Regions from separate parts of the Diaphorobacter sp. C33 genome, predicted to be linked through region 1. Evidence: riboswitches for the same ligand, from Rfam matches in the RefSeq annotation. Region 1 holds a riboswitch; the other holds the start of a gene.
What was found. A riboswitch is a leader RNA that binds a small molecule or an ion and turns the genes downstream of it on or off. The one in region 1 is predicted to bind thiamine pyrophosphate.
Positions count from the first base shown of each region.

Region 1 (4,791 bases):
GTGCTGGAGGGCCTCTTATTTCACCGGGGACAGACGCAGGGCGAGGGGCCCTTCGACCTGGCGGCGCTGGACGATTTGCTGCTGCTGCTGTCCATCGCCCAGACCACACCCGCACATTTGCGCGGTGCGCCGCCGCCCCGCGCGCGCACCACCCCGCGTGCCACGCCAGCGCTCCACCCGATGGGCGCGCAGGATGGGGCGGGCCGGTCGCTGGACTCGATGGCGGCCGGCCTGGCGCTGCTGCCGGTGGATGACGGCTCGCCAGCATCCACTTGCGCCGCCGCGGTGGACGTGGACGTGTCCGGGCCGCCTCACATCACCCTCAGCGATCTGCCGCCCGTGCCCGTCACCCCGGCGCCCGCGCAAGGGCAGGCCGTGGGTTTTGGTATGGAAAACGACAAGCTGGAGTTGCGCTTCGAACTCGAGCAGTCGCAAAAGAACCGCTTCTGAAGCGCGAACGCCCCCCGTGCGCGGACGGGGCTATCGCCTGCCGGCGTCCATGGCCCGCATGAGCTGCGCCGCAGCGGCTTCCGGCTGATCGGCCGCCACCACGGCGCGCACCACGGCGATCGCCCCCACTCCGGTGGCCAGGACTTGCGGGAACTGGGCCAGGCCAATGCCGCCGATGGCAACCAGCGGATAGCCGCGCATCAGCCGGGCATAGCCCGCCAGCCGCGCCACGCCCTGGGGCACTGTGGCCATTTTTTTGAGTGTGGTGGGGAACACCGCGCCCATGGCGATGTAGCTGGGGCTGGCCGCGTCGGCGCGCACCATCTCGGCATAGCCATGCGTGCTCACGCCCAGGCGCGCCCCGGACTCGCGCAGCGTGCGCAGCTCTTCGGGGCTCAGCGCATCCAGATCCTCCTGGCCCAGGTGCACGCCATAGGCCCCGGCCGCGATGGCCTGGCGCCAATGGTCGTTAATGAACAGCAGCGAAGCGGTGCCTTGCACGGCCTGCACTGCGGCGTGTACCTCGCGCGTGATGGCCGCAGGGTCATCACTTTTGAAGCGCAGCTGCACCGTCGGCACGCCGGCCTGCGCCATGCGGCCCACCCATTGGGCATCGGGCAATACGGCGTAGAGACCCAGGTTCTGCGGGCAGGCTGCAAAGGGGTGCGTATGGGGACGCGGCTGCAGTCCGAAGTCTGCGGGCTCGTCGGGCCACTGCGCCGGGTCGAAGCGGCCGGTGCGCCGCGTCTGCGCAGCCCAGGCGCGGGCCAGGCAGTCTGCGTCATGGGCGATGAAACCCAGGGCGCCGCAGGCCGCAAGGGCTGCGCGGTACACGGGGTCTTCCACGGTTGTTGCCGGCATCGGCTGGGGCGAGAAGTCCGCGAACGCCGACGCATGGTGCTGGCGGATGGCTTGCTCCATGGCGGCTGCAGAAGGCAATGGTGGGGCGGCTTGCGGCATGCTCAGCCCTGCGCGTGGTGCCAGAACGGCGTGCCCAACACGGGCGTGCTGGGTTGCGCCGCCTCCTGCGGCGTCATCGCGCCGGCCATGCGGGCGGCGCGGCCTGCGGCCACGGCATCGGCAAAGGCACCGGCCATTTGCACGGGGTTGGTCGCCAGGGCCACGGCCGTGTTGAGCAGTACGCCGTCGTAACCCCATTCCATCACCTGGCAGGCGTGGGACGGCAGGCCGAGGCCGGCGTCCACGAGCAGCGGCACGTCCAGGCGCTCGCGCAGCAGCTGCAGGCCATAGGGGTTCACCGGGCCGCGGCCCGTGCCGATGGGCGCCGCCCACGGCATGACGGCTTGGCAGCCCACGTCCACCAGGCGCTGGCACAGCACCAGGTCTTCAGTGCAGTAGGGCAGCACGTAGAAGCCTTCGCGGACCAGTTGCTCGGCTGCCTGCACCAGGTTCAGCGTATCGGGCTGCAGCGTGTAGTCGTCGCCGATCAGTTCCAGCTTGATCCAGGGGGTGTCGAAGACTTCACGCGCCATATGGGCGGTGGTGATGGCTTCCTGCAGGCTATGGCAGCCGGCGGTGTTGGGCAGCACCGGCACCTGCAGGCGCTTGAGCAACTCCCAGAAGCTGCTGCCGGATTCGGCCGGGTTGCTGCCCTGGCGGCGCAGCGATGCGGTGAGCATCGCGGGCCGCGCGCGCTGCACGGCTGCCTCCAGCACGGCGGGAGACGGGTAGCGCGCGGTGCCCAGCAGCAGGCGGCTCTGGAACGCCTGGCCGTAGAGCACCAGCGTGTCGGGGGAAGAGGTAGGACTGTTCATGGGTGAAAAAGGCTCAACCGCCGGTGACCGGCGCAATGATTTCGATCTGGTCGCCGGACTGCAGGGCGTGCGCGGCATAGCGGGCACTGGGCACGAACTGCAGGTTCACGGCCACGGCAAACGGGGGCTGGGGGGCCAGGTGGGCCACGGCGTCGGCGACGGTGGCGCCATCGGGCAGTTGCACGGCGTTTTGGTTGATGAATACGTTCATGTGTGCAGCGCAGCTTCGCGGTCGAGCTGCAGCGAGAGGTCGAATCCAGGGGCGAGCTCGGATTGTCCCGTGTTCAGCACCTGCATGACCACATCGAGCATGGCCGGCGCGATCATGAAGCCGTGGCGGTACAGACCGTTGACCTCCAGCACGCGATCCTGCACCACGCGCACGGCGGGCAGGTTGTCGGGCAGGGTGGGGCGGCAGTGGGTTGAGATCTCCAGGATACGCGCCTCGGCAAAGCCCGGATGTACGGCATAGGCGGCGCTCAGCAGCTCCAGCGTGGAGCGCACGCTGGCGGGCGACATGTCGTCGGATTCGATCTCGGTCGCGCCGATAACGAACAGGTGGTTCTCCTTCGGTGCGATGTAGATCGGGTAGCGGGGATGCACGATGCGCGTGGGGCGCTGCAGCGTCACGTCGGGCGCGTGCAGGCGTACCACTTCGCCGCGCAGCCCGCGCAGCTGCGGCCATTGCGCGCGCGCGCCCAGGCCCCGGCAGTCCAGCACCCAGTCGGGCTGGCCGGCCTGGCCGGGAGTGAAGTCGGCCGGCCGGCGCGCGCTGCCCCAATGCGTGACCACGCCCAACTGGTCCATGGTGGCGGCCAGCGCGGCCAGTGCCTGGCGGTTGTCCAATTGGCCCTCGCCGGGCAGGTACAGGCCCTGGTGGAAGCGCTGTGCGGCCGTGGGTTCCAGTGCGGCCACGCCGGCGCTGTCCAGCGCCTGCATGCGCGGCAGCCCGGGCACCAGGCCTTGGGTCTGCTCGAACTTCAGTCGCATGCGCGCGGCTTCGGGCGCGTCCTGGCGGTGCCACAGGATCAGCGTGCCGTCATGTTGGAAGTACACCGGTGCGGCCAGCGGTGCCAGCAGCTCGGGCCAGCGCGCCAGCGAGTGCACGCCCATGCGCACCACGCCGGGCTCGGCCACGATGGATTCGGCCAGGGGGGCCACCATGGCGGCGGCCACGTAGGCTGCGGCGCCTTCGGCGGCACGGGTGCCGGCCTCGTGCACCTCAACGGCGTGGCCCTGGCGGGCGAGTTCGACGGCCAGCAGGCGGCCCATGAGGCCCGCGCCCAGGATGGTGACGCGGGAGGAGGAGCGAAGGGTGGGGAAAGTGTGCATCGTGTCCGTGATGAAAGGCCAGGCCAAACAACCAAAGGACAAAACGGGAGCGCGCGGCGCGCCGATGCTGTTGAAACTCCCCACGCCAGCATGACCTGGATCGGGTGCTTAGGGTATTTCTCAGTCGCCTGCCGCTTTCGTCAACACGTTCTTAGTGCGGCGGGGACACCCCTGTTTCGTCCGTGGCCGGCATTACAGCACAGGGGTGGTGCCCCTGTTGTTGACGTGGCGCAGGCTCTGGCGTTGCCGCGGCTGCGTTGAATGCGCTGCGGCTTGGCCGATAATTTTTGCCATGAACCAAGAGACACAGACGCCCGGCGGTGGCCGGCGCTATGCGCGCGTGTTGACCATCGCGGGCTCCGACAGCGGCGGCGGCGCGGGCATACAGGCCGACCTGAAGACCTTCAGCGCCCTGGGCTGCTACGGCATGACCGCGATCACCGCCATCACCGCGCAGAACACGCGCGGCGTGACGGGCATCCACGGCATTCCGCCCGAGATGCTGCGCGCACAGATCGACGCCGTGGTCGAGGACATCGGCGTGGACGCGGTGAAGATCGGCATGCTGCATTCGCCTGAGGTGGTGCAGGTGGTGGCCGACGCGATTCTTCGCCATGGCTTGCCCAACGTGGTGCTGGACCCGGTGATGGTCGCCACCAGCGGCGACCGGCTGATTGCCGAGGAGACCGTGGGCACGCTGGTGCGCGCGCTGTTCCCGCTGGCCGCCGTGGTCACCCCCAACCTGGACGAGGCCGGCTGGCTGCTGGGCCGCGCCATTGCCGACGAAAGCGCGCTGGACGCGGCCGCCACCGACTTGCTGGCGCTGGGCGCGCGCGCGGTGCTGCTCAAGGGCGGGCATCTGCCGGGCGACCGGGTGGTGGATGTGCTGGCCCTGCCTGGCGACGAGCGCCACCGCCTGGAAGCTGCGCGCATCGTCACGCACAACGGCCACGGCACGGGCTGCACCTTGTCGTCGGCGATCGCTGCGCACCTCGCATTGGGCCAGCCGCTGGCGCAGGCGGTGCGGTTGGCGCGCCAGTACATTCTGGGCGCGATCGCTGCCGGGGCTGATGTGCGCACCGGTCACGGCCACGGGCCGCTCAACCATGGCTATGCGCCGGTGGCGCAGCGTGTGATCGAGTAACGGGCGGCTGAGGGAGCGCCGGGCACCGCGCGCGCCACAGGCCCACACCGCCGCGGCACCCGAAATATCACCAGCCCCAGGTCAGGCGCC
Region 1 is NZ_CP129980.1:1,368,504-1,373,294, reverse strand. Features, by position in the region: gene QY917_RS06505 (hypothetical protein) at 1-450, shown strand, start outside; gene QY917_RS06500 (thiamine phosphate synthase) at 481-1,410, opposite strand; gene QY917_RS06495 (thiazole synthase) at 1,413-2,225, opposite strand; gene thiS (sulfur carrier protein ThiS) at 2,239-2,436, opposite strand; gene QY917_RS06485 (FAD-dependent oxidoreductase) at 2,433-3,557, opposite strand; TPP riboswitch at 3,618-3,740, opposite strand; gene thiD (bifunctional hydroxymethylpyrimidine kinase/phosphomethylpyrimidine kinase) at 3,850-4,701, shown strand; gene QY917_RS06475 (SH3 domain-containing protein) at 4,769-4,791, opposite strand, start outside.

Region 2 (4,791 bases), 1.0 Mb from region 1:
GCGCAAGCAGGCGGACTGAAGCTCCACCGGCGCCACGACCAAGGTGCCTGAATGAGAAAGCCGCTGGCGTGCCAGCGGCTTTTTCATGTGCGGTCGCGCATCCGCATGACGTGCGCTACACGGCGCGCGCTGGCGCCTGCGGGCGCCGCACGGATCGGCGTCAGAACGACTCCCAGTCGCCGTCGTCCGGGCCGGCGCCGGGCGCCTTGGCGGGCTTGGCCTGTAGCGCGGGTGCCGCGGGAGTGGACAGAGTGCGAGGTGCGCTTGCGGCCGGGCGCGCCGCGGGGGGGGCAGCACGCGTGGGCGCCGTGGCGGGGCGGGGCCGCTGTACCTCGCCTGCCTGCACGCGGAACAGCGCCACCACGTCCGTCAGCTTCATGGCCTGCTCGCGCAGGCTGGCCGCCGCGGCGGTGGATTCCTCCACCAGCGCGGAGTTCTGCTGCGTCATCTGGTCAAGCTGGTGCATGGCGGTGCTGACCTGGGCAATGCCCTGGCTTTGCTCGGAGGTGGCGGCGCGCACTTCGCCAATGATGTCCGTCACCCGCTGAACGCTGCTGACGATCTCGGTCATGGTGCTGCCGGCGCTGTCCACCAGTGTCGTGCCGGAGCGGACCTTTTCCACCGAATCGTTGATCAACGCCTTGATTTCCTTGGCGGCTTGCGCACTGCGCTGCGCGAGTGTGCGGACTTCTCCGGCCACCACGGCAAAGCCCCGGCCTTGTTCGCCGGCGCGCGCGGCCTCCACGGCAGCGTTGAGCGCCAGGATGTTGGTCTGGAAGGCGATACCGTCGATCACGCCGATGATGTCGCTGATCTTGCCGCTGCTGGCGTTGATGCCTTCCATGGTGCTCACCACCTGGGATACCACGTCCCCGCCGCGTGCCGCCACCTGCGCGGCCGATGCGGCCAGTTGGTTGGCGGTCTGGGTGGCGTCGGAGGTCTGGCGCACCGTGCTGGAGAGCTCTTCCATGCTGCTGGCCGTGGCCTGCAGGTTGCTGGCCGTGTCCTCGGTGCGATGGGCCAGGTCGTTGTTGCCCTGCGCGATCTCGCTGGCCGCGGTGGCAATGCTGTCTGAGGCGCTGCGCACCTCAACCACGAGGCGGCGCAGCGAGGCCACCATCTGCGACAGCCCATCCATCAGCGATCCTGCGGGCGCGGGAGGGATGGCGGTGTCCAGATGGCCCTGCGCGACTTCCGACATGACGCTCATGGCGTGGGCGGGTTCGCCGCCGATCTGGCGCACCACCGAGCGGAACACCGCAAACCCGACCACTCCCACGGCAAGGGTGACGATCGCGACCACCAGCAGGTCGGTCAGCAGCGCCTGGCGCACTGCGGCATCGATATCGTCGGTGTACAGGCCGGACCCCACCATCCAGTTCCATCCATCGATGCGCACGGCGTATTGCAGCTTGGGTGCGAGCGTCTGCTCGCCAGGGCGCATGAACCTGGCAGAGACATACGCCTTGCCATCCTTGCTGCGCTGCAGTGCGTCCGTGATCTGTTTGAGCAGGTCGTTGCCATCGCCGTCCTTGAGCTTGCCGGCCATGTCCTGGCCTTCCCACTCGGGCTTGATGGGGTGCATCACGCCGCGGCTGTCCATGGTCCAGATGTAGAAATACTCGGTCTTGCCTTCCGCGCCGCCGTAGCGCGACAGGCGCAGGGCTTCCTTGGCGGCCTTCTGCGCGTCCTCTACGCTCATCGCGCCCTTGTCGGCCGCTTCCTTGTAAGCGGCGACGATGCTGTGCGCCGTCTGCACGGCGGTGGTCAGGGTTTCCTTGCGGGCGTCGATGATGAGCTTGCGCTCCTGCAGCAACGACAGGGTCGACATCACGATCAGCGCGAGCAGCGCCGTTCCCAGCATGGCAAGAATCTTCATCTTGAGGCTGAGCTTGGTCATGGGGGCTTTCTCCGAAATTCGCCAAGATGGCGAGTTTTGTAAACATTTATTAACATAATTATCGCATTTGTTCCAATTTTGTTCGGCGACGCGCTCGTTGTCCGTATGTCAGCGCTTCTGCAGATCGACGCGCAGCGCAGGCGGCAGAACGTTTCGCTGCTATCAACGTCATAGAAAAGGGGTACTGCCGGCCCGTGTCTGGCCGCCTAAAATCGGCGGATGCTTCAGCAACGCACCATCAAGACCCTGACCCGCGCCGTGGGCGTAGGCCTGCACAGCGGCCAGCGGGTCGAGTTGACGTTGCGCCCGGCACAGCCGGACACGGGGATCGTGTTCCGCCGCGTGGATCTGCCGGAGCCGGTGGACATTCCCATTACCGCCACGGCCGTCGTGGATACGCGCATGGCCTCGACCATTGGCGCTGGTGGTGCGAAGGTGCATACCGTGGAGCACCTCATGTCGGCCTGCGCAGGGCTGGGGCTGGACAACCTCTACATCGACATCACGGCGGAGGAGGTGCCGATCCTCGACGGATCGTCCGCTTCCTTCGTGTTCCTGCTGCAAAGCGCGGGGGTGGAGTTGCAGAACGCGCCCAAGCGCTTCATACGGGTCAAGCGCCCCGTGGAAGTGCGTGAAGGCACGGGCCAGCAGCTCAAGTGGGCGCGGCTGGAGCCCTACCATGGCTTCAAGCTGCGCTTCGACATCGACTTCGCCCACCCCGCCGTGGATTCCACCGGGCAGAGCGTGGAGTTCGATCTGGGCGAAGGCAACTACGCGCGCGACATTGCGCGCGCCCGCACCTTCGGCTTCACGAAGGACGTGGAGATGCTGCGCTCCAGCGGCCTGGCGCTGGGTGGCGGGCTGGACAACGCCATCGTCATGGACGACTACAAGGTGCTCAACGCCGATGGCCTGCGCTACGACGCCGAGTTCGCCCGCCACAAGATCCTCGATGCCATGGGTGACCTGTACCTGGTGGGCAAGCCGCTGCTGGCGGCCTATAGCGCCTTCCGCTCGGGCCACGCCATGAACAACCTGCTGTTGCGCGAACTGCTGGCCCACGAGGATGCGTGGGAGATCGTGACCTTCGAGAATGAGCGCCAGGCGCCCGCAGGTTTCACACAGCCGGTGCGTGCCTGGTAACGGACGGGGGACGCGTGCATGTTGATCTTCCGATGGGCTGTCCTTCTGCTGCTGCTGGCTGCTGGCGTGTCGTTTGCCTTTTTTGCCGCTACGGGACAGCAGCGCTACAAGCGTTTTGGACTGGTCATCGTCAAATGGACCGTGATCGCGGCGTCCATGTTCTTCCTGGTGCTGATCCTCGAGCGTCTGCTGTAAGGCACCTTGCTGGCGGTCAAGTCGCCTATACTCGGCCCCGCTCCGGGGTGCACGTAACGGCGTGCTGAGATGGCGGACCTGACCGCCGGAACCGCGAACTTGATCTGGTTCATACCAGCGTAAGAAGAGCTGCAGTCGGATAGGGGGAAACGGGTACACCCGCAAGAAGGGTCGTGCTCCGTCCGTCCATCCGATCGATAGCGGAGCAATTCCATCCATCCCGCCGATGAAGGAGCTGCCCGCCATGAATGCCCCCGACAAGTTCGCCAGCCTGCTTGCGCTCACGCGCGAACCCTTTCCCGCTTCCACCAAGTCCTACCTCGCCGGCAGCCAGCCCGGGCTGCGCGTGCCGGTGCGCGACATTCAGCTCACCAACGGCGAAGTGGTGAGCGTGTACGACACGTCCGGCCCCTATACCGATCCTGCCGTGCAGATCGACGTGCGCAAGGGCCTTGCGAGCGTGCGGGGCGAATGGATTGCCGCGCGCGGTGACACCGAGGGCTATGAGGGTCGCGTACGCAAGGCGCTGGACGACGGCCAGAAGGCCGAGGATGGCGACCGCCTGGCCCAGCTGCGCGCCGAGGCTGCGGCGCTGCAGCGCCAGCCGCTGCGCGCCAGGAGCGGCGCCAACGTCACGCAGATGCACTACGCGAAGAAGGGCATCGTCACTCCCGAGATGGAATACGTGGCCTTGCGCGAGAACGGTCGCCGCGAGTGGATGCAGCAATACATGCAGGACGCCGCGCGCGAGCAGCGCCTGGCCGGCAACCCGCTGGGTGCAAGCATCCCGAAAATCATCACGCCCGAGTTCGTGCGCGACGAGGTCGCCCGTGGCCGCGCCATCATTCCCGCCAACATCAACCACCCCGAAGTGGAGCCCATGGCCATCGGGCGCAACTTCAAGGTGAAGATCAACGCCAACATCGGCAACTCCGCCGTCACGTCGAGCATCGAGGAAGAGGTGGAGAAGCTCGTCTGGGCCATCCGCTGGGGCGCCGACAACGTGATGGACTTGTCCACCGGCAAGAACATCCACACCACGCGCGACTGGATCGTGCGCAACTCGCCCGTGCCCATCGGCACGGTGCCTATCTACCAGGCGCTGGAAAAGGTCGGCGGCATTGCCGAGGACCTGACCTGGGAGATCTTCCGCGACACGCTGGTCGAGCAGGCCGAGCAGGGCGTGGACTATTTCACCATCCACGCGGGGGTGCGCCTGGCCTACATCCAGCTCACCGCCGCGCGCCGCACGGGCATCGTGTCCCGTGGCGGCTCCATCATGGCCAAGTGGTGCATGGCGCACCACAAGGAGAGCTTCCTCTACACACACTTCGAGGACATCTGCGACATCATGAAGGCGTACGACGTGTCGTTCAGCCTGGGTGATGGCCTGCGCCCCGGCTGCGCCTCGGACGCCAACGACGAAGCACAGTTTGCCGAGCTGCACACGCTGGGCGAGCTGACGCAGATTGCCTGGAGGCACGACGTGCAGACCATGATCGAAGGCCCCGGCCACGTGCCCATGCACATGATCCAGGCCAACATGACGGAGC
Region 2 is NZ_CP129980.1:2,401,049-2,405,839, reverse strand. Features, by position in the region: gene ftsZ (cell division protein FtsZ) at 1-19, shown strand, start outside; gene QY917_RS11385 (methyl-accepting chemotaxis protein) at 161-1,900, opposite strand; gene lpxC (UDP-3-O-acyl-N-acetylglucosamine deacetylase) at 2,120-3,043, shown strand; gene QY917_RS11375 (hypothetical protein) at 3,062-3,238, shown strand; TPP riboswitch at 3,272-3,381, shown strand; gene thiC (phosphomethylpyrimidine synthase ThiC) at 3,483-4,791, shown strand, end outside.
Region 2: it holds a riboswitch for thiamine pyrophosphate, as region 1 does, so the genes downstream of both, thiC (phosphomethylpyrimidine synthase ThiC) here and QY917_RS06485 (FAD-dependent oxidoreductase) in region 1, are expected to answer to the same signal.